Regions from separate parts of the Azoarcus sp. Soil_N_20 genome, predicted to be linked through region 1. Evidence: predicted binding sites of a transcription regulator. Region 1 holds the regulator's gene; the other holds the start of a gene.
What was found. Region 1 encodes FNR, which switches genes on or off when oxygen is low (the NO sensors DNR and NnrR bind a similar motif). Its sites were predicted from a motif close to TTGANCTAGNTCAA; they were not measured.

Region 1 (14,729 bases):
ACGAAGGAGGTTTTATCATGGCCTGGAAGGAGTTGTTTACGACCGACATCGGTCTCCTCAGCCTGTTTACGATTGGCTTTATTCTCGTCATGGGGGCGTATATTTACCGCTACGCGATGCGCCACATGGCCGAAGACGAGCAGAAGGCGAAAGCAGACGCTCAGCGGTAACTCAACCACGTTCGTTGTTGCACGGTAAGGAGGGTACTTCCATGCAGAAACTGATTCAGGTGCTTTGGCCGTCGTTCCTGGTGGCTGGAGTGGTGGAGGCTGTTTTCTTTACCGTGATCAACCCGCGCGAATTGTATCTGTTCGGTGATCCGATTCATCTCGATCCACTCGCGACTTATTCGATCGGTTTTTTTGCCTTTTGGCTGATCTGTGCGGCATCGAGCCTGACGACCCTCTACTTTCAGCGCACCGCCGACGAGATAAATCATCCGGAGTTGCATCAGCATTGAAGCAGAACGGCCCGCAACGCGGGCCGTTCTGCTTTCGACACCTGCGAGTGTCATTATCGATAGACGAGTACCGGGGTTTTGCTGTGGGTCAGCACCTTTTGGGTCTCGCTGCCGAGCAGCAGGCCGGCAATGCCTTTGCGCCCATGGGATGCCATGAATATCAGGTCGCAGCCGTGACGATCGGCGGCGTCGATGATGGCCTCATACGGGACTTCGTTGACCAGTGTATCCGTGCCGGAGAGTACGCCGGCAGCATCTGCAGCCGCCTTGGCGCGTTCGAGAATGTGCTCGGCCTCCTGTTGTGCAGAGCGGGCAAACTGTTCGGGCGTGGTCGGATCGATCAACGCACCTTCGCCATAGATGGGCATGGGGAAATCGGGCTGAGCATAGAAGAACGTGATTCTCGCCCCTGTCTCTTTTGCATACGTGATCGCACGGGCTACTGTGCCCTCCGAGAGGGGAGATCCGTCCGTTGGTACGAGAATATGCTTGAACATGTCGCTGCTCCTTTAGACGCCATCAATAAGCAATTATAGTCAGTCAAGCATCCTCCCTATGCTTGATCGCAGTCAACTCCGGACCAGAACGTATGGGTGATGCTGAAGAGCGGAGGGAACATGGACATCACATTCTATGGTGCAGTCGGAGAGGTGACCGGATCCTGTGCTGTCGTGCGTCATGAGGGCGGTGCCTTCATGGTCGATTGCGGCATGTTTCAGGGGGGCAAGGAAGCCGGGCTGAAGAATCTGCGTGCGCTTGATTTCGATCTTGAGCAGATCGATTTCGTGTTGCTGACTCATGCCCACCTCGATCACTCCGGGCTCTTGCCCCGTTTGCTTGCACTTGGCTATCGCGGTCCGGTGCATGCCACATCGGCCACGGTCGATCTGCTCGGGGTCATGTTGCTCGACTCGGCGTACATCCAGGAGAAAGAGGCCGAATTGGCCAACCGGCGACATCGCTCGCGGCATGCGCGACGAGGCTGGGATGTTGCGCCGCTGTATACGGTGGAGCAGGCACGCAGCACCCTGCATCGGCTGCGCCGGGTCGACTACGAGGCCACGCTGCATCCGGGCAAAGGGGTGGTCTGCCGTTTCCACGAGGCGGGTCACATCCTGGGCTCCGCGATCATCGAGGTCGAGGTGAGCGAGCGCGGGAGCGCACGCAAGATCGTGTTCACCGGCGATCTTGGGCAGCCCGGGCGGCCAGTGTTGCGAGATCCCTTTATTGTGAGGGATGCCGATCTTCTCTGTATCGAGACCACCTACGGCAATCGTGCCCATCGAGCGATGGTCGACACCGAGAATGAGCTCGTTCATGTGCTTACCGACACGTTGAGGCGCAAGGGGGGGAACGTCATCATTCCCGCTTTTGCGGTAGGGCGCACCCAAGAAGTGGTATTCGTGCTGGCGCAACTGGTGCGTTCGGGGCGGGTGCCGAACCTGGAGGTGGTTGTGGACTCGCCGATGGCCACCGCGGTCACCGACCTCACGCTGCAACATTCCGCATTGTGGGATGATGAAACGCGCGAACTTCTGGCCTGGACCCGGTCGAACCACGAACGCTTTCGATTGCGTTTTGTTGCCGACGTTGAAGAGTCGATGGCGTTGAACCACCACCACGGGGGACTAGTGATCATCTCTGCCAGCGGAATGTGCGATGCCGGACGAATCAAATTCCATTTGCGCTATAACCTCGGACGGCGGGAGTGCTCGGTCATCATCGCCGGCTTCCAGGCCGCGGGCACGCTCGGACGCAGGCTGGTCGACAAGGCCCGGGTGGTGACAATTTTTGGCGAGCGCATTCCTGTGCGGGCAGATATCTACACCATAGGCGGACTCTCGGCGCATGCAGATCAGCCGGCACTGCTCGAATGGATGCGTCATATTGAACCGCCGCCACGACGAACTTTCCTTGTCCATGGAGAGGCTGAAACGACTGCGACCTTTGCCGAACTGGTCAATGCGCTACCGGGTTGGCCCGCGTCGATCGTGCCCGAAGCGCGGGTCGCCTACCCACTGAATTGAGGCGGGAGCCCATGCTCCCGCCCGTAATGCCGGAGTAAGTCATGACCACAAGAACAAGCAGGAGCGGAGGCAATCATTCCTCCAAAGGTGGCAGGCCACGGCGTGTCGAGCAGTTCGATCCCGGCCAGGTGGTCAAGCGTGCAATGCGTGAGCTGCATGATGGGGTCGAGGGTACTGTCGATCCACTCGGCATGAGTGCCCCTATCATTCACGCCCATCTCGCGTGGGCGGCACATCCGCAGGAGCTTGCCGAGCGCCTTGCCGGACTGTCGACCGATTTGTGGAAGCTGCAACTGCACTCGATGAATCGCATGCTCGGACTGCAGAGCAGCGATCCGATTCGTCCGAATGCAGATGATGCCCGCTTCGCTGACCCGGTATGGAGCGAGTACCCCACCTGGGATCTGACCAAGGAGTGGTATCTCGCATTCACACACCACATGCAGAACATGCTTTTCGACACCCCGGGGCTGGCGGGGAAGGAGCGGCGCAGGGCGGCGTTCTGGTGGCGGAACTGGCTCAATGCGATGGCGCCGACCAACTTTCTGTGGACCAATCCGGTGGCGCTGCGCAAGGCGTCGGAGACCCAAGGCGAGAGTCTGGTCAATGGTTTCCGCAATTTCCTCGATGACCTCAAGGCCGGGGATGTGCGAATGACCGACCCCGGTGATTTTCGCGTCGGCGAGAATCTGGCGACCACCGAAGGGGCCGTGGTGTTCCGCAATCGCCTGCTCGAAGTCATTCACTATGCGCCGACCCAGCGCGCAGTGCATGCCGAACCGGTCGTCATTGTCACCCCCTGGATCAACAAGTTCTACATTCTCGATCTGGTGCCGAAGAAAAGCATGATCCGCTTCTTGCTCGACCAGGGCCTGGATGTGTTCATCACCAGCTGGAAGAACCCGGACGGATCGATGCGTGACTGCCGCTTCGACGACTATCTTGTGGACGGGGTGCACGCCATCGTCGAGGTGGCACGGAGTTTTACCGGTGCGCACAAGGTCCATGCCGTGGGTTACTGCATCGGCGGGACTGCACTGGCGATGTACATGGCCTGGGCCAACCGTCATTTCAAGGCGGAGGAGGTGCCCGTTGCCGACTGGACCTTGCTCACCACGCTGGTTGATTTCCACAAGCCCGGTGACATCGAGGTGTTCATCGACGATGCGAGCATTCGCTACATCACCAACAACATGGCGACCAAGGGCTTCCTCGATGGCAGGGAGATGGCGTCGGCCTTCCGGCTGCTGCGCTCCAATGGCCTGATCTGGCACTACGTGGTGCACGGCTGGCTCTACGGCGATACGCCGCCGCCATTCGATGTGCTGTACTGGAACATGGATACCACCCGTATGCCGTTTGCGATGCATGCGTGGTATCTGCGTGAGCTTTATCTGAACAACGCGCTGGTGCATCCGGATGCCCTCGCGGTGGCCGGCGAGCCGCTCGATCTTGCCCGCGTTTCACAGCCGCTGTACGCGGTTGCAGCGGAGGACGATCACATCGCCCCCTGGATGCAGACTTACAAGGTGAATAACCATGTCACCGGCCCCAAGCGTTACGTGCTGTCGAGCTCGGGTCATATCCTGGGCATCATCAATCCCGTGGTGACGCCGGCCAAGCGCAAGTTCTGGGTGGCAGAAGCGCACCGTTCGGATACGGCGGAGCAGTGGCGGGCCAGTGCCATCGAGCACGACGGGAGCTGGTGGACCGACTGGATGGCGTGGCTCAAGCCGCGCGCGGGCGAGTTGGTCGAAGCGCGGCCGGCTGCAACCGCTCAGTACCCTGCACTCGCTCCGGCCCCGGGTACTTACGTGATGGAGCGTTGAGGAGGGCAGAACTTCTGCCCGGGTGCGGACTCCCACACAAGGAGCAGATTCGCCGATTTGACGACCTGGCAGCCACGGAGGTCACCCCATGCAAGCATGCGCGGTTTCACGGTCTTGGCGCGTCATCGGGCTGGCACTGGTGCTGATCGCACTGGTGATGGTCGGTGGGCCGGCAGCCGCAGCCAGCGCGAGCGTGCTGCAATTGGGTGTCGAGGGCGTGATCGGCCCGGCGACGGCCGATTACATTCATCGCGGTCTTGCCCGTGCCGCTCGATCCGGTACCGGGCTGGTCGTGATCGAAATGGATACTCCCGGCGGCCTCGACACCTCGATGCGCATCATCATCAAGGATATTCTTGCCTCTCCGGTGCCGGTGGTCACCTTCGTATCGCCAGAGGGCGCGCGGGCGGCGAGCGCCGGTACTTACATCCTGTACGCGAGTCATATCGCGGCGATGGCGCCGGCGACCAACCTTGGTGCCGCGACCCCGGTGGCGATCGGCATCGGTGGGGCCCAGCCGGGCAAACCCGGCCCCGAAACGCGGCCCGAACCCGCCGAGGATGAGCAGGCTGCAGGGGCCGATAACAAGAAAAAGGATGCCGCATCCTCCGGGAATGGTGACGCTGCCACGAGACCTTCCGCGCAACCCGCGCCAAAGCCGACATCGAAGCCGCTCGCCGGTACCGATGCGATGACCGCCAAATCGGTCGAGGATGCCACCGCCTACATCCGCAGCCTGGCACAGCTGCGCGGGCGCAACGCCGATTTTGCCGAACGCGCGGTGCGCGAGGCGGCGAGCCTGTCGGCAGAGGATGCGCTGGCGCAGAAGGTGATCGATATGATTGCGGCCGACGTTCCTGCACTGCTCGCGCAGCTCGATGGCCGCGAAATTGCCCTGATCGGCGGCAAGGTGGTGCTCGCCACCGCCAACGCCACCATTGAGCACCACGAGCCGGACTGGCGCAACCGCATCCTCGCCTCGCTGGCACATCCGCAGGTGGCGCTGATCCTGATGATGATCGGGATCTACGGCCTGTTCTTCGAGTTCACCTCGCCGGGCTTCGGTGTGCCGGGTGTGGCCGGCGCCATTTCGCTGCTGATTGCGCTCTACGCCTTCCAGTTGCTGCCGGTTAATTGGGCGGGGGTGCTGTTGCTGGCGATCGGTGCCGGTTTGATGCTGGCCGAGGCCTTCATCCCGAGCTTCGGCGTGCTCGGCGTCGGCGGCGTCATCGCCTTCATTGTCGGCGGGCTGTTCCTGATGGACACCGAGGCCCCAGGTTTTGGTGTCCCAGTGGCGTTGGTCATCGGCCTGGCGCTCACCAGTGCGGCGGTGCTGCTGGCGATCGGCAGCTTTGCCGCCCGCAGCTTCAAGCGCCCGGTGGTGAGCGGGCGGGAGGAGATGGCCGGCGCATGCGGTACCGTCATCGGCCCCGCGGTCGAAGGCGGATGGTGGGTGATGGTGCATGGCGAGCGCTGGCGGGCCCGCTCGAATGCCCCGCTCGAACCTGGCAGCAGGGTGCGGGTCGATTGCCTCAACGGGCTTGTGGTGGATGTTTCACCGGTAACCGATTCCCCAAATTTACGGAGCGCCTCATCATGATCGATCTCCAACTTGGCTTTGCGCCCCTCCTGCTCCTGCTCATATTTCTCGTTGTCGCTTCGATCAGGATCCTGCGCGAGTACGAGCGCGGTGTGATCTTCATGCTTGGCCGCTTCTGGAAAGTAAAGGGCCCTGGTCTGGTGATCGTGATCCCGGGTGTGCAGCAGATGGTGAAGGTGGATCTGCGCGTGGTGACCATGGATGTGCCTTCGCAGGACGTGATTTCGCGCGACAACGTGTCGGTCAAGGTGAATGCAATCGTGTTCTTCCGTGTGGTCGACCCGGAGAAGGCGATCATCCAGGTCGAGAACTTCCTGGTCGCGACCAGCCAGCTGGCACAAACGACCTTGCGCGCGGTGCTCGGCAAACACGAACTCGACGAGATGTTGGCCGAGCGCGAGCGGCTCAACCTTGATGTACAGCAGATTCTCGATGCGCAGACCGACTCATGGGGCATCAAGGTGACCAACGTCGAGATCAAGCATATCGATCTGAACGAGAGCATGGTGCGCGCGATCGCCCGTCAGGCCGAGGCAGAACGCGAGCGCCGCGCCAAAGTGATTCATGCGGAAGGCGAAAAACAGGCGGCGCAGGCGCTGATGGAAGCAGCTGCAATGTTGTCGCGCGAACCGGCGGCCATGCAATTGCGCTATCTGCAGACCCTTACCCAAGTGGCCGGTGACAAGAGTTCGACCCTGGTCTTTCCGGTGCCGGTGGACCTGATCGGCAGTTTCCTCGGCCGGGGCAAGGAGGCGGTGCCGAAGGATGCGGCCTGAGTGGCCGCGTTGCACAAGGCGCAAGCGCGGGCTTGACTCTGGTCAAGGTGGCCGCGGGCGCGTCTGTTGGAAACTTCGAATGCGAGCTTGGTTCAGCCGTTGTAGCGTGCCAGGGCGCGGGGGTCATGCAGTTCGATACGTTTTCCATGCACGCTGATCAGTCCGTTGTCGGCGAGGTCGTGGAAGATTCGAGACAGGGTTTCAGGGGTCAGGTTGAGGCGTGAGGCGATGACCTGCTTGCTGGTCGGCAGCGAAATTTCTGCGGGTTTTCCGTCGTCGCTACCGGTTTGCTGCAGCAGATAGCCGATCACGCGTTGAGTGCTCGAACGCAGCGAGTAGGTCTCGACGTCGCGCACCATGTTGTGCAGCCTGATGGCCATCCCGGCGAGAAGCTTGCGGGCAAACCCGGGATCCTGATCGACCAGTTCCGACACCACGTTCTGGCCGATGTGCAGCAGTGCCATGTCGCTCAGGGCCTCGGCGAACACCGGGTAGGGGCGGTCCATGAACATCACCGCTTCACCGAAACTCTGTTGCGGGCCGACGATCTCGACAACCTTTTCGTTTCCCTGGGCGGACGAAAATGCGAGCTTCAACTGACCGGATACCACGAAGTAGAAGCCATGAGCCATATCGCCACGCTGGAACAGCAGCTCGCCCTTGGTGAGATGGCGCTCTCGCGTAAAGCGGGCGACGCGCTCGAGTTCCGGGTCGGACAGTTCGCCAAACAGTGGAATCTGGCGTAGCAGGGCGGTGAGATCGGAAGGGGGATGAGTCATTGCATGCTCCGTCAGTCAAGGCTGAATTCTAACCTCGGCTGGGTCCCGCGCGCAGGCCGTGGCTGCGTCGGGTTTCTGGCCGAAAGGCTTCATTCCTGGAGATATGGCGTGTATCAGACGCTCAAGTACATACATGTGAGTTGCGCGATACTGAGCGTTGGTGGATTCGCGTTGCGCGGATGGTGGATGCTCGGTGACCATCGCCTGCTCGCGCATCGTCTCACCCGAACCTTGCCCCATGTCGTCGACACCGCACTGCTCGGCAGTGCCATCACGATGGCAGTGATGATCGGCCAGTATCCGTTCCAGGCCGACTGGATTACCGCCAAGGTCATCGGCCTGGTGGCGTATGTGGTGCTCGGTACGATCGCCCTCAAGCGTGGACGCACACGGCGGATTCGGGCCATTGCCTATGGTGCGGCACTACTGGTTTTCGGCTGGATCGTGTCGGTCGCGCTGAGCAAGAACCCGGCCGGCTGGCTCGCACAGGTCGTTTGATGTCCTGCGGCAGGATTCGTTCTGTCGAATGCCGCTCAGCGCGCACCCTGCTGGTGCTGGATCAGCTTTTTGAGCCCCGCGTTGTTGAGGATGCGGATGTGCTTCTGCTGAACGGCAACGAGGCCCTCTTCCTGGAAGCGGGAAAAAGCACGCGACACGGTCTCGAGTTTCAGCCCCAGGTAGGAGCCGATCTCCTCGCGCGTCATCCGCAAGTGAAACTCCGCCGCAGAAAAGCCCCGCGCAGTGAAGCGTTGCGACATGTTGAGCAGGAAGGCAGCCAGACGTTCCTCCGCACGCATCGAGCCAAGCAGCATCATCACGCCATGGTCGCGCACGATCTCGCGACTCATGACCTTGTGGAACTGGTGCTGCAGACCCTCTACGACACGCGAGAGTTCTTCGAGTTTGGCGTACGGAATCACGCAGACTTCGCTGTCCTCGAGCGCCACGGCGTTGCAGGAGTGGAGTTCGGTGCTGATACCGTCGAGGCCGAGGATCTCGCCGGTCATCTGAAAACCGGTGACCTGTTCGCGACCGTCCTCGAGCAAGACGTCGGTCTTGAATGAACCGGCGCGGATCGCATAGATGGCTTCGAACAATTCCCCCGCTCGGTACAAGGGCTGCTGGCGTTTGATCTTGCGCCGGGCCCCGACGAGTTCGTCGAGCCGGTCGAGCTCGGTATCGGACATGCCGAAAGGCAGGCACAATTCGAGGAGGTTGCATTGGGAGCACGCGGTCTTGAGTGCTGCCGTGGTGATCGGCACCGTTGCCTTCATTTGCACAGTAAACTTGCTCCGTGTCTGGATCGGGTATATTCCCGCCGTTGATCCAAGTCAACCACAAAATGCCGGCTTTCTGCCATTGTTAAGTACACCTTGACGCAGCGCGACCATGACCAGCCAGACAGAACTTCTATTCGATCCCCAGCTGATTCGTCGTTTCGACATCAACGGGCCCCGTTATACCTCTTATCCCACGGCAGATCGTTTCGTCGAGGCATTCGACGCTCGCGCGCTGACCGACTGGCTTGGCAAACGCGCCGTCGGTGGGGTGAGTCGACCGTTGTCATTATACTTCCACATCCCGTTCTGTAACACGATCTGCTACTACTGTGCCTGCAACAAGATCATCACCAAGGATCATGGGCGCTCGGCCAAGTATTTGAATTACCTGGCGAAAGAGATCGAGATGCAGGTGGCTGCGCTGGGCGGAACGAGGCAGGTCACGCAGTTGCACCTCGGTGGCGGCACCCCGACCTTCCTGTCGCACGGCGAGATGCACCAGTTGATGGAGTCGGTGCGCAAGCACTTCAACCTCGTGCCCAACGGCGAGTACTCGATCGAGGTCGATCCGCGCAAGGTCGATTTCGATACGGTCGAGATGCTCGCCGATCTCGGCTTCAACCGCATGAGCGTCGGCGTGCAGGATTTCGCCGAGGACGTCCAGATTGCCACCAACCGGGTCCAGAGCGTCGAGGAAACCAAGCTGGTGATGGATGCCGCGCGCGCCACCGGCTTCAAGTCGATCAGCATGGACCTGATCTACGGCCTGCCCAAGCAGAACGTGATCAGCTTCAACCGCACCCTCGAGCAGGTGCTCGAACTGTCCCCGGATCGCATCTCGCTGTACAGCTATGCGCACCTGCCCGGGCTGTTCAAGCCGCAGCGCCGGATTGCCCAGAGCGATCTGCCGTCGGCCGATTCCAAGCTGCAGATCCTGCAACTGGCGATCCGGCGGCTTACCGAATCGGGTTACGTCTATATCGGCATGGACCACTTCGCCAAGCCCGACGACGAGCTCACCGTTGCCCAGCGTCAGGGGCGCCTGCATCGCAACTTCCAGGGCTATTCCACCCAGGCGGAATGCGATCTGCTCGCCTTCGGTGTGTCTGCCATCGGCAAGATCGGTCCGGTCTACTCGCAGAACGTGAAGACCCTCGACGAGTACTACGATGCACTCGACCGTGACCAGCTGCCCGTGTTGCGCGGGATCGAACTCACCGCCGACGACCTCCTGCGCCGTGCCATCATCCAGGCGCTGATGTGCCATTTCGAGCTGTCGATCGAATCGATCGAAATCGCCCACCTGATCAACTTCCGCGAGTACTTTGCCGAGGAGCTGGCCGACCTCAAGGAGATGGAGGCTGCAGGGCTGGTCAAGCTGGATGGGGACTGGCTCAGTGTCGAGCCTGCAGGGCGTCTGCTCGTACGCGGTATCGCGATGGTGTTCGACCGCTACCTGCGTGCGGATCGCGAGCGCGCCCGGTATTCCCGGGTCATCTGACGGTGAGGGCGAGGGGAGCGGCGTAGAATGCGCACTCCGCGTCCCCTGCCCAGTTCTGAGAATCTATGCCCGAAACCGGTTATCTGGCCGTCTTCCTGATCGGCCTGCTCGGCGGCACCCACTGCGTGTCCATGTGCGGCGGTATTGTCGGCGCCCTGACCGTGCAGGTGCAGACGCCGACAGACCGCGGTCGGCAGTGGCCGATCCATCTGGCCTACAATCTCGGCCGGATCGGCACCTATACCGCAATCGGTGCCCTGCTTGGCGCAATCGGTTCGGTCGGCATGCTCTACGATGGCGTGCTGCCGGTGCAGATCACGCTCTACGTGCTCGCCAATCTGATGCTGATTGCGCTCGGGCTCTATCTCACCGGTTTCACCCGGCTGCTCGCCCCGGTGGAGCGGCTAGGGCATCAGCTGTGGCGCCGCATCCAGCCCCTTACCCGACGCTTTCTGCCCGCTCGTTCGGTCAAGCAGGCCTTGCCACTCGGCCTGTTGTGGGGGTTCCTGCCCTGTGGTCTGGTGTATTCGATCCTTGCGACGGCATTGGTTACCGGATCGGCCCCCCGCGGAGCGGGCCTGATGCTGGCCTTCGGGCTCGGCACCTTGCCCAATCTGATGCTCGCCGGGATGCTGTTCAAACGCTTCCGTGACCTCACCCGCAACAGCAAGGTCCGGTTTGCGTCGGGTTTGCTGGTGCTCGGTTTCGGAGTGTTCGGGCTGTTCCATGCGCCCACCCTCGGCGGCCAGTTGTGGAGCGGGGTGGTGTGCACGATCTGATCCCGGCGCGTCAGGGGGCGGCCGCTACTGCTCGCTCGACAGTGCGCGCAAGATGGGGCAGGGCGCCGTTGCATCAGTGTGCTGGCAGCAGTTTACGAGCTCGGCGAGGGCTGCCCGCATATCGGCCAGTTGCCGGATCCGGTCGTCGATCAGTTTGATTTTTGCCTGGGCCAGGGCCCGTGCGCGTTCGCGGTCGGTGTCCTCGTTGAGTGCCAGCAGGCCATCGATCTCGTCGAGCGAGAAGCCCAACTGCTGGGCGCGGCGGATCGCGCGCAGGCGGGCGAGTGCAGGCGTCCCGTATACGCGATAGCTTCCGCGCAACTGCTGTGGCTCGGCAAGCAGGCCGCGGCGCTGGTAGTAGCGGATCGTTTCGACGCCGACCTCGGCCGCTCGGGCCAACGCACCGATGGTCAGTTCCTTGCTGATTTGTTGGTCCATGTGTTGACTCCGTACTCAGGTACGGAGTTTAGACTGCACCTCATGTCAAAATACTGCAAGGCAGAAACACGATGCCAGAAAATCCATCCCGTCTGACGGCGCCCTCAGCCGGCCATGCGTCCGCGGCTACACTCGAGCTTTCCATCGGCGGCATGACTTGCGCAGCCTGTTCCACCCGGCTGGAGAAGGTGCTCAACCGTCTGCCCGGGGTCGAGGCCAGTGTCAACCTCGCCACCGAGCGCGCAACCCTGCATTACGCCTCGGGTGCGCTGACGGTTGGCGCTGCGGTGGCTGCGGTCGAGCGCGCCGGCTTTAGTGCGACCGAGGCGGCAAACGTGGTTCGCGAGGAAGTTCGCGCCCGTCAGCAGCGGGAATGGAAGGGCGAGTTCCGGCACTTCTGGATTGCCGCACTGTTGACCCTGCCGCTTGCCGCCCAGATGCCGGCGATGTTCGGCCTGTGGCCGGGCGGCGAGATGCAGCACGACCTCGTGCCGCGCTGGATGCAAATGCTGCTGGCCACCCCGGTGCAGTTCTGGATCGGCGCGCGTTTCTATCGCGGTGCATGGGCTGCGCTGCGGGGTGGCGGTGCAAACATGGATGTGCTGGTCGTGCTCGGCACGTCGATGGCGTATTTCTACAGTCTCGTGGTCACCCTGGCGGACCGCCACGACCTGCATGTGTATTTCGAAGCGTCGGCGATGATCATCACCCTGATTCTGCTCGGCAAACTGCTCGAAGCGCGCGCCAAGGCCCGTACCACCGCCGCGCTCGATGCCTTGCTGCGGCTGCAGCCGAAGATGGCACGGGTTGAACGCGACGGGGTCCTGGTCGAGGTGCCGGTGGAGACGCTGACGCCCGGTGCAGCATTCGTGCTGCGACCGGGTGATGCAGTGCCGGTCGATGGCGTGGTCGAAGCGGGGAACTCGGCACTCAACGAGTCGATGCTCACCGGCGAGAGCCTGCCGGTGGACAAGCAAACGGGGGACAAAGTGTTTGCCGCCACGGTCAATGGCGATGCCGTGCTGCACTGCCGGGCAACCGGCGTGGGCGCCAGCACGCTGCTGGCCGGTATCATCCGCCTGGTCGAACAGGCGCAGGGCTCGAAAGCGCCCGTTCAGCGCCTTGCCGATCGCATTGCGGCGGTGTTCGTTCCGGTGGTGGTCGTGATCGCCAGCCTCACCCTGATCGGCTGGTGGCTGTGGTCGGGCGACTTTCAACTGGCGCTGATCAATGCGGTTGCCGTGCTCGTGATTGCCTGCCCCTGTGCCCTGGGACTGGCCACGCCGACTGCGATCATGGTCGGCACCGGGCAGGGCGCGCGCGCCGGTATGCTGGTAAAGAACGCAGAAGCGCTCGAACTGGCCGAACGCCTCACCGTACTGGCAGTGGACAAGACCGGCACGCTCACCGAGGGCAGCCCCGCGGTGACGGATGTGGTTCCGGCTGACGGATGGACGCGCGCAACATTGCTCGCCGCGGCCGCTGCACTCGAACAGACCAGCGCACATCCGGTGGCCGCCGCCGTGCTGGGTGCCGCCCAGGCCGACGAATTGACCATCGAGCCGGCCAGCGAGGTCAGGGCGATACCGGGCAGGGGGGTGGAGGGGCGTTTGGGAGGGCTGCGTGTGGTCCTCGGCACGACCGACTTCCTGTGGGCGCAGGGTGTGACGGTTCCCGAAGCCGTCAGTGCGCCGCTTGCGGCAGCCGGCAAGACGCTGGTGGCGGTCGCGGTGGATGGGGCCTATGCCGGCGTGATCGGGGTAGCCGATCGCGTGCGTGCCGACTCCGCGGCGGCAGTGGCTCGTCTGCAGGCCGGCGGGGTGCGGGTGGTGATGCTGACTGGGGATCACCCCACCACTGCACAGGCGATTGCGGCACAGACCGGGATTACCGACTGGCGCGCCGGGGTGCTACCGGCAGACAAGGCCGCTGTCATCGACGCGCTGCGGGCCAGCGGTGAGCGTGCCGGCATGGCTGGAGACGGCATCAACGATGCCCCGGCATTGGCTGCGGCCGACGTATCGTTTGCGATCGGGGTCGGGGCCGATGTTGCAGTGGAGGCGGCCGACATTACCTTGGTGCGCAACAGCCTGCACGGGGTGGCCGACGCCATCGACCTGTCGCGCGCGACCCTCTCCAAGATTCGCCAGAATCTGTTCTTTGCCTTTGTCTATAACGTACTCGGCATTCCGCTGGCGGCGATGGGCATGCTCAATCCGGTGGTTGCGGGTGCAGCGATGGCGATGAGTTCGGTTTCGGTGGTCAGCAATTCCCTGCTGCTTCGGCGCTGGAAGCCGGGGCGTTCAAACTAGGCAACAAACTCGAGGACTAAAACCATGATTGAAGTAACGATCAAAGTCGAAGGCATGAGCTGCGGCGGTTGCGTGCGCAACGTGACCGGCGTGCTCAAGGCCCTGCCGGGCGTCGAGGAGGCCACTGTCTCGCTCGATCAGGCTTCGGCCACGGTGCGTTTCGACCCCGCGAAGATCGAGGTGAGCGCCCTGCGCCTTGCGGTCGAAGGTGCAGGCTTCGACTCCCCGGCCTGATTTGCTCTTATAATTCGCCAACTTTTTGCCATGGGAGGGAATATGGGCTTGGATCACGTGAAGGCCGGCAAGGATGTGCCGAACGATATCAACGTCATCATCGAGATTCCGGCGCAAGCCGATCCGATCAAGTTCGAGGTGGACAAGGACAGCGGCGCGGTTTTCGTTGACCGCTTCATGGGCACTTCGATGCGCTACCCGATCAACTACGGTTACGTGCCGCACACCGTGGCTGGCGATGGCGACCCCGTGGACGTGCTGGTCGTCACCCCCTTCCCGCTGTTCCCGGGTGCGGTCATCCGTTGCCGTCCGGTTGGCGTGCTCAAGATGGAAGATGATGGTGGCATGGATGCCAAAGTCGTCGCGGTGCCGGTGTCCAAGCTGACTCCGCTGTACGATAAGGTGCAATCCACCGATGACCTGCCCGAACTGCTGATGAAGCAGACCGTGCACTTCTTCGAGCACTACAAGGATCTCGAGCCCGGCAAGTGGGTCAAGATCCTGGGCTGGGGTACGGTTGAGGAAGCCCGGCAGGAAATTCTCAATGGTGTCGCTGCCGCGGCAAAGTAATCCCGGTACCGGCACCAGCCGGAAGCCGGACATGAAGAACCCGCCGGCCGGCGGGTTTTTTGTTTCGGATCACGACAAGCAAGCGTGCGTTCCGACGGACGAGTGACAGTAGCTCACAATTTCGCGGGAATTCTGTGCCGTGAT
Region 2 (14,729 bases), on a different contig from region 1:
GGTGGCCGTGGGTGGTACTCCCGGGAAGCAGCAGGGCGCGCAGCTGGAGATCGAGCGCATTCGGCTGCGGTTTGCCCAGGCTGTAGAGTGCGGCGCCGATCGCGCCCGCCAGCACCAGCGTGAGCACCAGCCACAGACTCCACAGGGATTTTCGATTGCGGCCTTGAGTCATGTTCCGCTCAGAAGTAGTAGGACTTGAGGATGTGATAGCCGAGCAGGGCCGGCAGCAACCACAGGCTCAGGATGTGGGTCCAGGTCGCGCCGCGTTGCACGCTGCGCACCGTGCGCGGGGCGAGATCCTGCTGGCGGGCAAGCACCGAGGCGATGGCCACGCCCGACAGCAGGGCGACGACGGCGGACAAGGACAGCACGAAGTCGAGGCGCTCGCCGAAACGGCCACCGGTATGGGCAAACAGCACCAGCACCAGACCGGCGCCGAGCGCGGTATGCACCACGCGCCAGCCGTCGAAGTTCCACAGTGCCAGCCGGGCCCAGCGCTTGCGCAGCGACAGCACAGCGAGCAGCGCCATCAGGCCGATCGCGGTGTAGCCGCTGATCTGCTTGTAGAGGCCGTCGCGCCAGATCGCGTCCCAGCGCCAGGCCAGATCCGCTGTTTGCGGAAAAGGGATGGTGAATAGCGCGTAGAGCGCGGCGAGCAGGGCCGCCACCGCGGCCAGGCCGAACAGCACGCGCCATCCGTTCAGCGCGGGCAGACCGGTGCCACCGGCCAGTTCCGCCAGCAGCGGACGACAGGAGCCGCACACGGTGCCGGCACCGGTTGCGCCGCACAGGCCTTCCACCGACGCGCACCCTTCGCGCACTGCGGCGTCGAGACGCCCTTTGGTGACGCCGGTACAGTTGCACACGGTGGCATCGGCCGGCCACAGCCCGACCGCACCGGCATCTTCGCCCGACCACAGCTGCCCCGCGCGGGCAAAACGCCATTGCTGCCAGGGCCACAGGCGGCGGCCGGTGCGCACCGCTTCCTGGACGCGCGAACATTCGGGCCATCCGCCGATGCCGATCGCACCCGCGAGCCGCCCCCGACGCACCAGCAACTTGCGATAGACCGGCGCGCCCTTGTCGTCGCGGTCACGAAACAGGATCTCGCGCGCCGGGTCGGCCGGCCCGCTGCGTGCGCGCTCGCCGATGCTGAATACCTTGCACCCCATCACCTTGAGGTTGGTTGCCGAAATCGACCCGAGGTAGCGCGCCTGGCCGCCGGCGAGCACCGTCGCCGCCACCGCGGCCTGCTCCAGACCGGGGGCCACCAGCCCATGCACTTCGCCACGGTGTTCCGCGCACTCCCCCACGGCACTGATCGCCGGGTCCGAGCTCAGCATCCGGTCGTCCACCCGGATCCCGCGCCCCAGCGCCAGGCCACTCGCGCGCGCGAGCTCGACGTTGGGCAGGATCCCGGTGGAAATGACGACCGTGTCGCAATACAGCACCATGCCGTCGCGCAACTGGACGCCGCGCACCTGCCCCTCACCGAGGATGGCCCTGACCCCGGTGCCGACCCTGACCCGGATGCCCATGGCTTCGATCTGCGCGCGCAGGATGTCGGCTGCCGCCTCGTCGAGCTGCTTTGCCATCAGCTGGGTGGCGTGCTCGATCACCCACACTTCGGTGTGATAGCGCCGCATCGCCCGCGCGGCCTCCAGCCCGAGCAAGCCGCCACCGATGACCACGCACACCCGGCTGCGCACCGTACGCGCCTGCAGGCGCTGCGCATCGTCGAGGTTGCGGAAGGTGTACACCCCGTTCAGTCCGACGCCCTGAATCGAAGGGATGTGCGGACGCGAGCCGGTGGCGAGGATCAGCTTGCGATAGGCCTGGACACGACCGGTCGAATCGACGACCCGTTGCCGGGCACGATCGAGCACCTCCACCCGATAGCCGAATCGGCAGTCGACGCTGGGCGGCAGCGGGGAGGTCTCTTCGAGGCTGTCCCAGCTCGCGTCGCCGGCGAGCACGGAAGACAGCCTGACCCGGTTGTACGGCAGGCACGCTTCGTCGCCATACCAGACGATGCTCACCCCGGGCGCGGCCCGCACGAGTTCGTGCACAACCCGGCTCCCGACCGGGCCGCTACCGACCACGACGACAGGATCGTCCTCCCCGACATCGACGAAACCGGCACGCGCATCCATCCTTCGATCCTCTCCCTGGAATCGATCGAAGCGACAGGACAGATCGGACCGGTTCGGCCGCGCGGTCAGCGCCGCCGTCTCGAACGTCGAGTCTAAAAAAAACGGCGCATGCCTCCCACACAATGCACGCATTGCAGTGGGGGACAGACGCCGTTGTCTGCTACCGCTTCGATTCTCCAGACCCACATTGGTCCGGTTTAAGCGACTCAAAGCGAGCAGCGTGCCAGTTATTACAATTTACTGTTTTTTAATGGTTAATCAACAAATCACCGATCCAGCCCGAAGCCATGACGCACTGCACCAGTGCACGACCGAACAGCCTTCGCACTACCGCGGTGCCGGGCATCGGCTGATCCCGCCACCGGACAAGCCCCCCGGTGGCGGGATCAGCGTCGGCCGTTCAGGCCGCCGCACGCAGCGGCTCCGCGCGCGCGACGAGCTGCCGGGTCAGCGGGCTGTGCCCGCGTACGACCACACGCTCTGCGCACAGCGCCGAGGCCAGTGCCCGCTGCCCGGACCGCAGCGCGGACTCGATCAGGGTCAGGTCGAGCAGATCGCGCTGGGCGTGACTGCCGCCATAGCGGTGGGCGATTTCGCGCACCTGACGGATCAGGCGCACGGAGTCGTCGTACCGCGCCTCGCCGAAGGCCTTGAGCGCGAGCGTGACCGGATGGCCGACCTCGCGGGTGAAGGCCGCGTTATCGCCGCTACCCTGCATTGCCGCCTGCTGGGTCGCGAGCACCGCTTCGATGGCGTCGGTTCGGCGCGCGCCGACGAAGGCCAGCACCGCGTGCACATCGTTGAAGGCGTAGTTGCCCGCGGTGGCGAACGGCAGCCAGCCATCGGCCACCGTCTCCCAGCGCTGGCCGACGTCGATGCCGCGCAGGTGCAGGCGCCACAGCATCGCCGAGGCGTCGATCATGTCCAGGATCACGGTGGAGCGGTCGCCGTGGATGGGGCCGTCGAACAACGCCAGCACTTCGTCGATCTCGCCCAGCTCAAGGTGGTAGAGCGCCACATGCCACCAGTTGTGCACCTTGAAAAAGCTGTCGGTGGACCAGGCATCGGGGTTGGTGCGCATCCAGGCGATGCCGTCGCGCTGGCGGCACTGCATTTCCATCACGTGCGCCACCGCGTGCTGCGCCCAGCCGTCGCGGGGCTCGAGTTCGACCGCCGCCCTGCCCTGGGCCTCGGCACGGCCATAGTCGGCGGTCTCCTCGAGGCCGAAGGCATGCATCCCGAGCACCGCGTGGTAACCGGGCATGGTGCGCGACCATGCCGGCAGCGCGCGGGCGATGCGGTCGCGCAACATGCGCGAGTTGCCCACGTAGAAGTCGGTCACGTGCCCGGCCTGCAAGGCCAGGATGTCGCGTGGATCCTCGATGGAGACATCTTCGAGCACCCGCCCCGCGCGGTGGAAGCGGCCCTCGAGCAAATGACCGATGGCCTCGATGTGGCCACGCTCGCGGGCGTTCGCCGTCAGCCGTGTCGCCGCGGCGTGACAGTCGCGCGCCACCGCAATGGCTTCGGGCTCGGTGCCCAACAGGTGCAGGTAGGCCTTCAGCACCTGGGCCATGACGAAATCGGGGCGCTGGCCGATGGCGGCATCGACGCTCGCCACCGGGTCTTCGATGTAGCACTGGAACTGCCGCAGCGCACGCCGGTAATGGGCCAGACTGTCGGCGTCGGCGCCGGAAAGCGAAAGGCCCAGGTCGTCGTGTAGGGTCATCTTGTATCTCCTCTCGGGGTGGGGTGTTTGTGGTTTGTCGGCGTCAGGTCAGGCCGACCGGGCTCAAACCTGCGCGCAGTGCTAAGGTAATCCCATGGAAGTCATCCCGACATGCCCGTGGCGCCGGAAGATTTGACCGGGACGCCGGGCTTTTTCCGAGGGGGAGAGATGGACGCGCTTTCCGATGTGTTCTCCGCCGTACGCCTCTCGGGCGGGGTCTTTCTCGATGCCGAGTTCACCGCGCCCTGGAGCGTGGTGTCGCAGGTCGGACCGGAGGAGTTCCGCTCCCAGGGGGAGATGCCCGCCCACCTCATCGCCTATCACTATGTCGTCGCCGGTCGGCTGTTCGTACGCGTGGCCGATGCCCCGGCGCTCGAAGTGTGCGCAGGCGAGATCGTGCTGCTGCCACGCAACGACCAGCATGTACTGGCCAGTGCCCCGGCGCTCGAACCGGTCGTCATCGACGCCCTGGTGCAGGCGCCGACCGACAGCGCACCGGCCTCGCTACGCTACGGTGGCGGCGGCGAACCGACCCGCATCGTGTGCGGGTACCTGGGCTGCGACGCACCGCACAACCCACTCGTCGCCACCCTCCCCCAGATGTTGAAACTGGGTGTGCGCAAGGGCGCCGGTGGCGAGTGGATCGAGCAGTCGTTCCGCCACGCGGCAGAGGAATTCGCGGGCGGCGGCATCGGCTCGGCCGCAGTGCTCGGCAAACTGGCCGAACTGCTGTTCGTGGAGGTCGTGCGGCGCTATCTTGCGACCCTGCCCGAAGGCCAGACCGGGTGGCTCGCCGGACTTGGCGACCGCATGGTGGGCCGCGCGCTCGGGCTTCTGCACGCCCGTGCCGCGTATCCATGGACCACCGAGGAGCTGGCCCGCGAGGTGGGGCTGTCGCGCTCCGCCTTCGCCGAACGCTTCACCGGCCTGATCGGCGTGCCGCCGATGCAGTACCTGACCAACTGGCGGCTGCAACTGGCCGCAATCCGGCTGCGGGAGAGCGCCACCTCGACCGCGCAGGTCGCCTGCGAGGTCGGCTACGAATCGGACGCCGCCTTCAACCGGGCGTTCAAGCGCGCCTTCGGCACCACACCGGCGGCATGGCGCAGACGCGTTCAATAGCGCCTGCCGGAGCATCCGCCGGTGAGGATCCGGCGATCGATTCCCGGCCTCCGACGAGGAAAGCCTGCGGCTGGTGCACCGCGACTTATGACGATACAAATGCGGCCCTGTTTCCCGTCGATATTGCTTGACTCTCAGTTTGATGGGGCCACACTGAAGTGGTCGTGCTGCAACGCACCAACCCCCACCAGATGGCCCGCACGATCATCCACCGCGGATCACGCGCTCTGTCTGTCCACGCAGCAAATCCCACAAGGAAGAACACCATGACGATGACCAAGACCAAGCCCTCCATTGACCAGGCCGCCGCATTCAAGACCAGCACCGAGGCCTTCATGACCCTGTCGGAAGTCGCGTTCTCCGGTTTCGAGCGCCTCTCCGCGCTGAACCTGAACATGGCCCGCGCCACGTTCGAGGACGGCATCTCTGCCGCCCAGTCGTTAGCCCAGGTCAAGGACGTCAGCGAACTGAAAGAGCTGCCGAGCCCGTTCAGCGGACACATGACCGAGCGGGTCGTGGCCTACTTCCGCAACGTGCAGCAGATTGCCGCCGAACTGCAGGAAGAGATCGCCGATGTCATGACCAAGCAGATGTCGGGCGCGGCAGGCCCGAACCCGATGATCGACATCTTCACCAAGGTCACGCAACAGGCGACCGAGATGACGAAGGCCAGCTTCAAGACCGTCGCTGAAGCCACCGAGCTGGTCAGCCAGCAAGCAAGCGACATGACCAAGTCCAATCTCAAGACGGCCACCGAAGCCGGCGACAAGATGACTGCCGCGGCGACAGCACAGTCGAAGAAGTCTGCATAAGATCCGTCGAATTGCATTGACGGTGAAGCCCCGCGTGTCGGGGCTTTTTCAATATCGGGCCCGCTCACCCGGGCAGAATCCGGAACATCCCCAATGGCAAAGCGTACCCCGACCGCGGCGTGGGCAAGAATCCTGTCGCGCAGCATCTCGACGATTACGCGCAGTACCGTGCGTGCAGGCACCCGCGCGGTGGGCAAGGCGCTCAAGCCTGCCGTCGACAAACGCAAGCCTCCGCCGGGGGACGGCGACTGGATTCGCGGCGTGGTGGTCGGACCGGCCGGCGCGCGCAACTATCGCCTCTACCGTCCCCCCAACGTGAAATTCGGCGAGCGTCTGCCGCTGATGGTGATGCTGCACGGCTGCGGGCAGGACGCCAAGAGCTTTGCGATGAGCACGCGCATGAACCAGGTCGCCGCCCGCGAACGCTTCCTCGTGCTCTACCCCGAGCAGGACCGTCTCGCCAACCCGCAGGGCTGCTGGAACTGGTTCGACACCACCGCCGGTCGCGCCTACGGGGAGGCGGGCCTGATCATGAAGGCCATCGATCAGGTCTGCCTGCTCTACCCAGCCGACCACGCGCGCATTGCCGTGGCCGGGCTGTCGGCCGGCGCCAGCATGGCGGCGCTGCTCGTCACCCGCCATCCCGAGCGCTTCAGGGCGGTGGTGATGCACTCGGGCATCCCGCCCGGCACTGCACACTCCACGCTGTCGGCGATCGGCGCAATGCATGGCCATCGCACGTCGATCCCGCTGAAGACCACGCCCCACCTGATGGCCAGCGCATGGCCCCCGCTGCTGGTGATCCACGGCGGAATCGACCGCGTGGTTGCGACCAGCAACGGCCACGCCGCGGTACAGGTGTGGGCCGACGCCGCGGGCGCGCGCAGGTGCGAAGGTCGCAGCATGCAGCGCGGCAAGCGTCACCCGATGGTGGTGACCGACTTCAAGCGCGGGCCCAGGCTTGTCGCAACCCTGATCGAGGTCGGGCGACTGGGTCACGCATGGAGCGGCGGCGCGGCAAAGCTGCCGTTCAGCGACGCGGGCGGACCCGACGCGTCGCGCATGGTGTGGGCGTTCGCCGCCCGGCAGTTTCGGGCGCATTGACGCCGGTTTGCCACTGCCGGCAGGTTACGGATTAGCGATTGATGACGATCAAGGCATGCTGACCGCGGCCGTCTAGAATTCGTCCCGACTTCACCCCCCGGCCGTTCCGCAACCCAGCCCATGCCACTGTCCCGGCTCAACCGCTCCGTCACCTCGTGGATCGCGATCTTCGCGATCCTGATGGCTGCGCTCGCGCCGGCGATTTCGCAGGCCGCGTATCGCGCCTCGGGCGACCCGATGTGGCTGGAGATCTGCACAGCGTATGGCATCGAACGGGGCAGCCCGGATCCCGCTCCCGACCCGGTCGGAGACTCGGCGCAGCGCCTTGCCAAGCCTTGCGTCTATTGCAGCCTGGTCGCCTCCACCCTGCCGCCGCTGTCGCAACCTATGACGGTTCCGTCCGTGCGCAGCGGCACTGACGTCATCGGCGAATTCGTTGTCCTCGTTCCGCGGCCTCGCCTCGCCTGGGCCGCATCGCGCGCCCGCGCGCCTCCCGTGCGCACCTGACGCTGCAGGCGTTGGCGTTGCGCCGCCCCACCGCGGTGCCTTTGTTCCGAGTACCGGCTTGAACCCACCTCGACCCCTTACCGGTCGTGCCGCGTTGCGCCCCCGCGTCTGAACCGCAGGGCCGACATCGATGGCACCGACCGCGGGCGGCAGCGATGAATTGCGGCGCGTGGTGGCGGCCATCAGGATCCGGCTCGACATTGGCCTCTGCCTGCAGTGACGGTCCCTTGAAGCGTGTCCGGGCCCCAGCGCCCGGCAATCCCGAAGTCGCTGCGGAGACGGAACCGACCGGTGACCCGTCCGCCTTCGCACCAAGGAAAGGAACTTCGATGAAATACAAGCAGCTTGCCGTTCTTGTCGCCGCGATCGGCGCCGCGGCCGCCGCGGTCGCCGACGCCCCTGCCGTGCTCGGCGAAGTCAGCGTGACCGCCACCCGCGAAGCGCGTCCGCTCGGCGAAACACCGGGCACCGTGTCGACGGTCAAGGAAGACAGCATCGCCACCGCGCGTCCGGTGCACCCGAAGGACGTCCTCAACCAGATCCCGGGGGTGTGGATCAGCAACCTGTCGGGCGAAGGCCACTCCACCGCCATCCGCCAGCCGCTGACCACCGGCGCGGTCTATCTGTATCTGGAAGACGGCATTCCGACCCGCTCGACCGGCTTCTTCAACCACAACGCCCTGTACGAGATCAACGTGCCGCAGTCGGGCGGGCTGGAGGTTTCGAAGGGTCCGGGAAGCGCGCTGTACGGATCGGACGCGATCGGCGGCACGATCAACGTGCTCACCCGCACCCCGCCGCCGCAGGCCGAACTGGAACTGACCGGCGAAACCGGATCGCACGGCTGGGGCCGGGTCATGATCAGCGGCGGCAATGCGGGCAACGACGATGCGTGGCGCGCCAGCCTCAACCTCACCCGCAGCGACGGCTGGCAGGACGATGCCGGCTACGACCGGCAGACCGGTTCGCTGCGCTGGGACAAGGTCGTGGCCGACGACGCGATGCTGAAAACGGTGATGTCGTTCTCCACCGTGGACCAGGACCATGTCGGCAACCTGAGCGCGGGCGAGTATCACCATGCCCCGCGCACCAACAACATTCCGTTCTCGTTCCGCGAGGTCGACACCTTCCGCCTGTCGACCGCGTTCGAGCGCGAAACGGAGAACAGCCTGCTGTCGATTACCCCCTACTTCCGCGACAACCGGATGGAGATCATCCCGAGCTGGACGGTCAGCTACGACCCCAACCAGTACGTGACAGAGAACCGGTCCTTTGGCTTTCTGAGCAAGTACCGGCGCGATTTCGAGCCGCTGCGCGCACGCCTGATCGTGGGCCTGGACGTCGACTACAGCCCGGGCTCGCGCGACGAGGAGTCGATCGCACTGATCCGCAGTGCCAACGCGCTCGGCGGCACGACCTACCGCCTCGACGAAGTCGCCGCGCCGGTGCAGATCTACGATTACGACGTCACTTTCCGCAGCCTCTCGCCCTATGTCCATGGCGAAATCTCGCCCACCGAGCGGCTGCGGATCACCGCCGGGCTGCGCTACGACGACATGCAGTACGACTACGACAACAACTTCAACGGCGGCGCCGCGGCCCCCACCCAGGGCGTCGCGGGGGCCTTCCCCGGCAACGGCTGGTACGGCCATGCTGCCAGCACCAAGGTCAATTACCATCGGCTGAGTCCCAAGCTTGGTGCCACCTACGCCTTCAGCGAGCAGCTCAACGGCTTCCTCGCCTACAGCAATGCCTTCCGCGCGCCGTCAGAGGGTCAGGTGTTTCGCGGCAGCCGCGAATCGACCGCGGCGCGGGCTCAGGCCCAGGCCGAATCCCTGCTGAGCCTCAAGCCGGTGATCGTGGACAACATCGAACTCGGCCTGCGCGGCCGAAGCGCGCGCGCAAACTACGAGGTGTCGCTCTATCACATGACCAAGAAGGACGACATCGTCAGCTACCAGGATCCGGTGACCAACCAGCGAACCGCAGTCAACGCCGGCAAGACCCTGCATCGCGGCCTCGAGGTCGGTGCGGGGATGGCGCTCGCCCGCGACTGGCGGGTGGACACCAGCCTGTCGTACGCCATCCACAGCTATGAAAAATGGGTGGTGTCGGGGACCGCGGACTTCAGCGGCAAGGAGATCGAATCCGCACCGAGGGTGCTGGCCAACACCCGCCTCGGCTATGCGCCGGCGATCCTGAACGGCGGCCGCGTGCAGCTCGAATGGTTCCGTCTTGGCAGCTTCTGGCGCGATGCGGACAACACCAGCAAGCACGGCGGCCACGACCTGTTCAACCTGCGCGCGAGCTACCCATTTGGCAAGGGACTGGCGCTGTATGGCAGCGTCACCAACCTGCTCGACCGGCGCCATGCGGAGACCTCGGCGCTGTCGAGCGGCGCGCCCACCTATACCGCGGGTCTGCCGCGTACCGTGTATGCCGGCGTGCAGGCGAAATGGTAGGCGCGGTGCCACACTTTTGCCGGCCGGACGGCGCGGCTCGCCGGATTGGGCCTCTTGGGGGATGAAGATGATCAAGAACTGTCTTGTACGCGGACGCGTCGCCCTGCTCGGCGCCATGCTGACGCTCGCTATCGCGACCCACGTCGCCGCGCATGGCATCCACGCGGCGCCGGACCAGGCCGGTGCGCCGAAGGCTACCCGCCTCGAACTCGGCGCGAGTGCGGCAATTGGGCCCGACGGTTCGTGGTACGCGGTGGCGCTGCGGGACGCGCGCATCGTGCTCTACCGCAGCATCGACGGTGGCCGGCAATGGGGCGACGTGGCGGTGGTCAATCGCGAACCGGAGGCCATTGCGGCAGACGGCGAGAACCGCCCGCGGCTCGCCTTCGCCGCCGACGGCGCGGTACTGGTGTCGTGGGCCCGCCGTTTCAAGGAACGCTTCACCGGTGACGTCCGCTTCGCCCGCGCCGCCGACGGCGTGCACTTCGACGAGCCGGTCACTGTGCATCGCGACCGCAGCGTCACCGCGCACAGCTTCAACGCGATGCGGGTGCTGGGCGACGGCAGACTGGTGCTGGCGTGGATCGACGGCCGCGAGAGCCTGGCAGCAAAGCAGGCGGGCACCGACTATCGCGGCTCGGCAATCTATGCCGCCCTGTCCGATGATGGCGGGCGCAGTTTCCGGCCCGAGGTCAAGGTGGCCGACCACTCGTGCCAGTGCTGCCGGCTTGCCATCGCCGAGGATGCAGACGGTCGGCCGCTGCTGCTGTGGCGTCATGTGTTCGAACCCAATGAGCGCGACCATGCCGTGGCCACACTGGACGCCGACGGGCGCCCGCTGTCGGTGATGCGTGCCACCTTCGATCGCTGGCAGATCGACGCCTGCCCGCACCACGGCCCCGCGCTCGCGATCGGCGCCGACGGCACCCGCCATGCCGTATGGTTCAACCAGCGCGACGGTGATGGACGCGTGTTCTACGGCCGGCTCGCCGGCAACACGGTCGAGGCGCAGCGCACGGTAGGCGGCAGCCGTGCGGCGCATGCCGACATCGCGGTCGGCGGGGCGCAGGTCGCGATCGTGTGGAAGGAGTTCGACGGCGAACGAACCCGACTGTTCGCCGAGGTCTCTGCCGACGGCGGGCAGACCTTCGACACCCATCCACTGGCCGCCACCGAGGGCGCTTCCGACCAACCGCAGCTGGTTCGCCGCGGCGCCGCGCTGTTCGTGTTCTGGCACACCGAAAACGAAGGCATGAAGGGGTACGCACTACCATGAACGCACTGAAACTCGTCGCCGCCGCACTGCTGTCCGGGGCCATCACGCTCGCCGCGGCCGGAGCGGCCGCCGCACCGGCCGGCGATGCCGGCACGCCGGACTTCGTCAGCCTCGATCGCGCCGCAGCCAGACAGCTGGTGGACCCCGCCGCCCACACGGTGCCGACCATCCTCGCGCTGTGGTCGATCGACTGCATCCACTGCAAGAAGAATCTCGCCCTCTTTGCCAGCCTGGTGAAAGTGCATCCCGGCGTGCGCCTGATCACGCTCGCGGCGGAACCGGCCGACGCCGGGCATGGCGCGCCGCTGGATCGTCTCGGCGTACCCGGCGCCCGCTTTGCCTACGGACCCGAGGCCCCCGAGCGCCTGGCCCACGCGATCGACCCGGACTGGCGCGGCGAGCTGCCGCGCACGCTGTTCTTCGACGGCCGCGGCACCGTGGTGGCGTTTTCCGGGGTCGTCAGCGCGGAGAATGCGCGCGCGGCGCTGGGTGTGGACACGCGGCCCGCGGGGTCACGCCGCTGACGGCGCGTAGCCGGAAGGCCGGGCGCGGGACCGCCCGGCGCTCACACCCGGAAGCGCGCAATCAGGCTGCGCAGCTCGTCCGACAGTCGCTGCAGTTGTTCCGCCTCGCCCGCGGCGCGGGCCACCGCGGCGTCGTTGTGTCCCGCCATGTCGGCGATGCGGGAAACGAAGTCGCGGATCTGGCGCACCGAATCGGCCTGGGTGCGCATCGCGGCGGTAATCAGATCGACCCCTTCGGACGACCTTGCCACCGAATCGCTGGCTGACGAGAGTTGGGTCGACACGTGCTCCAGGAAGCCCTCGCTGGCCGATAGCGACTCCTGCCCGCGCTGGATCGCACCGGTGACTCCCTCGGAGCGGGAATTGATCGCCTGAGTCAGGCGATCGATCTCGCTCGCCGAGCTGGCCGACTTTTCCGCCAGCTTGCGCACCTCGTCGGCGACTACCGCAAAGCCCCGCCCCTGCTCGCCGGCACGCGCCGCCTCGATGGCGGCATTGAGCGCGAGCAGATTGGTCTGCTCGGCAATTGCACGCACCTGGCCGGTCATACCGCGGATCTCGAGCGTGGTGCCGACGAAATCCGACACCGTGCTGGTGATCTGCCCCACCGCCTCACGCACGATGCGGATCTCGTCGAGCAGGCGGGTCAACCCTTTGCAACCTTCGTCGGTCTTCATCCGGCCCTCGCGGGCGATCTGATCGACCTCGTCGGCATTGGCCGCCACCTGGCCGATGCTCTCCGACATCGCATTGGCCGACGCGGCGGTGTCCTGGGTCAACCGGTTCTGCTCGGCAGAACCGCCGGCAACCTGCCGGGTCGCCTCGTTCATCGCGCGGGCCGCATCGCCCAGCGAGTCGGAACTCGTCCTGAGGGTGTTGATCACTTCGCCGAACGAAGCCGCCATGCGGTTGAAGCTGTCGGCGACGTCGGCAAATTCGTCGCGCGAGCCGATGTTGATGCGATAGCCGAGCTCACCGTCGGCCAGCCGTCGGCCGCCCTCCAGCAAGCGCGCGGTGCCCTGCTGCAGACTCAGGTAGGAGCCCATCGACAGGTAACCGGCAAGCACCAGTCCGAGTGTCACCAGCGCCAGATACGACGTGCGCTGGCCGGACAGCCGACCGGCGCGCTCATCCAGCCTTGCCCTCAGGGCCGCAATCACCTCCTTCTCGAGCGCACCGGCCGCAAGTCGGGGGGCGTCGGTACTTTGCAGGACTTCGGCGACCGGCACATCGATATTCGAGGTATTGACCAGACGCCCATCGAGCAGGCGACGGGCCTGGTCGATGCCGGTCTGGATGTCGGCCAGCCCCTTGTCCAGGGCAGGCTTGAATGCGGGTGCCGCCTTGCCGATCTTCTCGGTGTTCTCGCGGATACGGGTCAGCTGGGCGAGCGCGTCGGCGGTCAGGCGCTCCAGACGCCCGATATCGGCGCCATCGATCATCTGAATGCTGGCAATGGCCGCGGCCTTGAGCCGGATCTGCACGATCGCCTCGAACAGCTGCGGCAGGCGGTTGACCAGCGTGTCGTACAGGTAGTTGGTCGCGACCTCTGGATCCAGCGGCAAGCCGGCGTGGTCGGCGGTGAGCCGCGCCTGGGCCGCGAGCTTGTCGCCGAAGCGCTGATGCAGCTCGCGGATCTCCGGGGTCGAGGAGGCGCCGATGACCGAAGTGAACACCTCCCACTCCTTGTCCAGCGCCGCCCACGATTCGCCCAGCGCCTCGCCGCCCTGCTCCAGCGCAGCCTGGTGCGCCGCGCCCAGTGCCGTGCCGATCGATTTACGCAGCTTTGCCGCCTCCTGTTCCGCGCCAGACTCGCCGAGCGAATACAGCGACGCGGCAAGCAGATGCTGATCGACCAACTGGCTGATCGCGCGCAAGGCCACGACATGGGCCACCCCGCGCTGCTCGGCTTCGGTGGCATGAAGCCGCTCGCCGACCGCACCGAGAAACTGGAACAGCAAACCGGCGATCAGCACTCCGCCGGCGGCCCCGATCAGGATGAAGCGCGGGGCAAAGCGCAGGCTGTTCATGATCCGGACCGCCGGAGCAAAAAGAAACTGCATTGGGTCATCTCCTCGATGTTTCTTGTCGGCCGCAGCCTGCCGGCGGTTGTAGTGGCGCGATTCTAGGGAATAAGGGCGCTGCACCGACATGTGGATATCCGCAACGACGCGGTCGGGCATGCACGCGGAATCGTGCCCCCATGCCCTCGTTTACGACCCTCGCCCCTCGAACTTGAACGGCGCATCGGCAATGGCGCACCGGAACGGCACTCACGGTGCAATTCCATGTCGAAAAGGTATAGTTGTCGTAACCGACAGGGAGGCCGGACATGACCCCGCAATCCATCGAAACCTTGCTGGCCGACATCGGAGCGGAAGATCCGCTCGATTTCGGCGCGCTGAGCCTCGACGAAGACGATGCGCGGCGCCTGATGGCGAACCACTTCTGCGAACTCGACCAGCGCCTTGCGGAACACGGGCTCGATACCGAAGCCCGGCTCGAGGTCATGGCCGCGATCGCCGCCCACACCATGACCGAGAACCTCGTACTTCACGTCCACCGGCTGCGCGCCGCCGGCAGCGAGGAGCCTTTTCACGCCTGGATGCGGCGCCACGGAATGTCGTGAGCGGATCGCTTCAGTGCGCTGTTGGGCCTATAGGCTCCAGCGGCGTTCGGGCATGACGACGTAGTTCTTTCGTAAACGCTGTGCTCTTCATGAACCGTCGGCGCGTCTGGAACTGAGTGAACCGATCGGCGAACGGCCAGGGAAGGAAAACGCCCTCCGAAGAGGGCGCTGGACAGGAAACCAGGGCGTGTTTCCAGAGCGCGTCTAGCGTCCGGCCGGCTGGTCGAATGCGTAGCGCACGCCGATCCACGCCGCACGGGGAGCCCCCGGCGCCACCAGCGCGGAGAACTCGTCATCTCCGCCCATGAAGGTCCCGTCGGCCTCGAAGAAGGTCTCACCCAGCATGCCGCCGGTGTGGTATTCCCTGTCGAACACGTTGTTCACCTTGGCGAACAGCTGCCAGCCGGTGTT

Region 2: a site for FNR is predicted at 6,959-6,972, ahead of AC3A35_RS07855 (DUF2946 domain-containing protein). Genes of this name have one in related genera too.

Annotation. Positions count from the first base shown of each region.
Region 1 is NZ_JBDGKX010000018.1:24,108-38,836, forward strand. It holds gene AC3A35_RS24175 (DUF3149 domain-containing protein) at 18-170, shown strand; gene AC3A35_RS24180 (hypothetical protein) at 212-460, shown strand; gene AC3A35_RS24185 (universal stress protein) at 514-957, opposite strand; gene AC3A35_RS24190 (MBL fold metallo-hydrolase RNA specificity domain-containing protein) at 1,078-2,487, shown strand; gene AC3A35_RS24195 (PHA/PHB synthase family protein) at 2,631-4,316, shown strand; gene AC3A35_RS24200 (NfeD family protein) at 4,405-5,916, shown strand; gene AC3A35_RS24205 (slipin family protein) at 5,913-6,692, shown strand; gene AC3A35_RS24210 (Crp/Fnr family transcriptional regulator) at 6,785-7,471, opposite strand; gene AC3A35_RS24215 (SirB2 family protein) at 7,580-7,969, shown strand; gene fnr (fumarate/nitrate reduction transcriptional regulator Fnr) at 8,005-8,745, opposite strand; gene hemN (oxygen-independent coproporphyrinogen III oxidase) at 8,861-10,252, shown strand; gene AC3A35_RS24230 (sulfite exporter TauE/SafE family protein) at 10,318-11,031, shown strand; gene AC3A35_RS24235 (MerR family transcriptional regulator) at 11,056-11,469, opposite strand; gene AC3A35_RS24240 (heavy metal translocating P-type ATPase) at 11,541-13,781, shown strand; gene AC3A35_RS24245 (heavy-metal-associated domain-containing protein) at 13,806-14,015, shown strand; gene ppa (inorganic diphosphatase) at 14,058-14,585, shown strand.
Region 2 is NZ_JBDGKX010000003.1:83,478-98,206, forward strand. It holds gene AC3A35_RS07825 (cytochrome c3 family protein) at 1-172, opposite strand, end outside; gene AC3A35_RS07830 (FAD-dependent oxidoreductase) at 180-2,153, opposite strand; gene AC3A35_RS07835 (tetratricopeptide repeat protein) at 2,554-3,882, opposite strand; gene AC3A35_RS07840 (AraC family transcriptional regulator) at 4,051-5,004, shown strand; gene AC3A35_RS07845 (phasin family protein) at 5,169-5,816, shown strand; gene AC3A35_RS07850 (extracellular catalytic domain type 1 short-chain-length polyhydroxyalkanoate depolymerase) at 5,910-6,920, shown strand; gene AC3A35_RS07855 (DUF2946 domain-containing protein) at 7,041-7,427, shown strand; gene AC3A35_RS07860 (TonB-dependent receptor) at 7,757-9,889, shown strand; gene AC3A35_RS07865 (sialidase family protein) at 9,957-11,165, shown strand; gene AC3A35_RS07870 (TlpA family protein disulfide reductase) at 11,162-11,689, shown strand; gene AC3A35_RS07875 (methyl-accepting chemotaxis protein) at 11,731-13,752, opposite strand; gene AC3A35_RS07880 (hypothetical protein) at 14,022-14,318, shown strand; gene AC3A35_RS07885 (TonB-dependent receptor) at 14,523-14,729, opposite strand, start outside.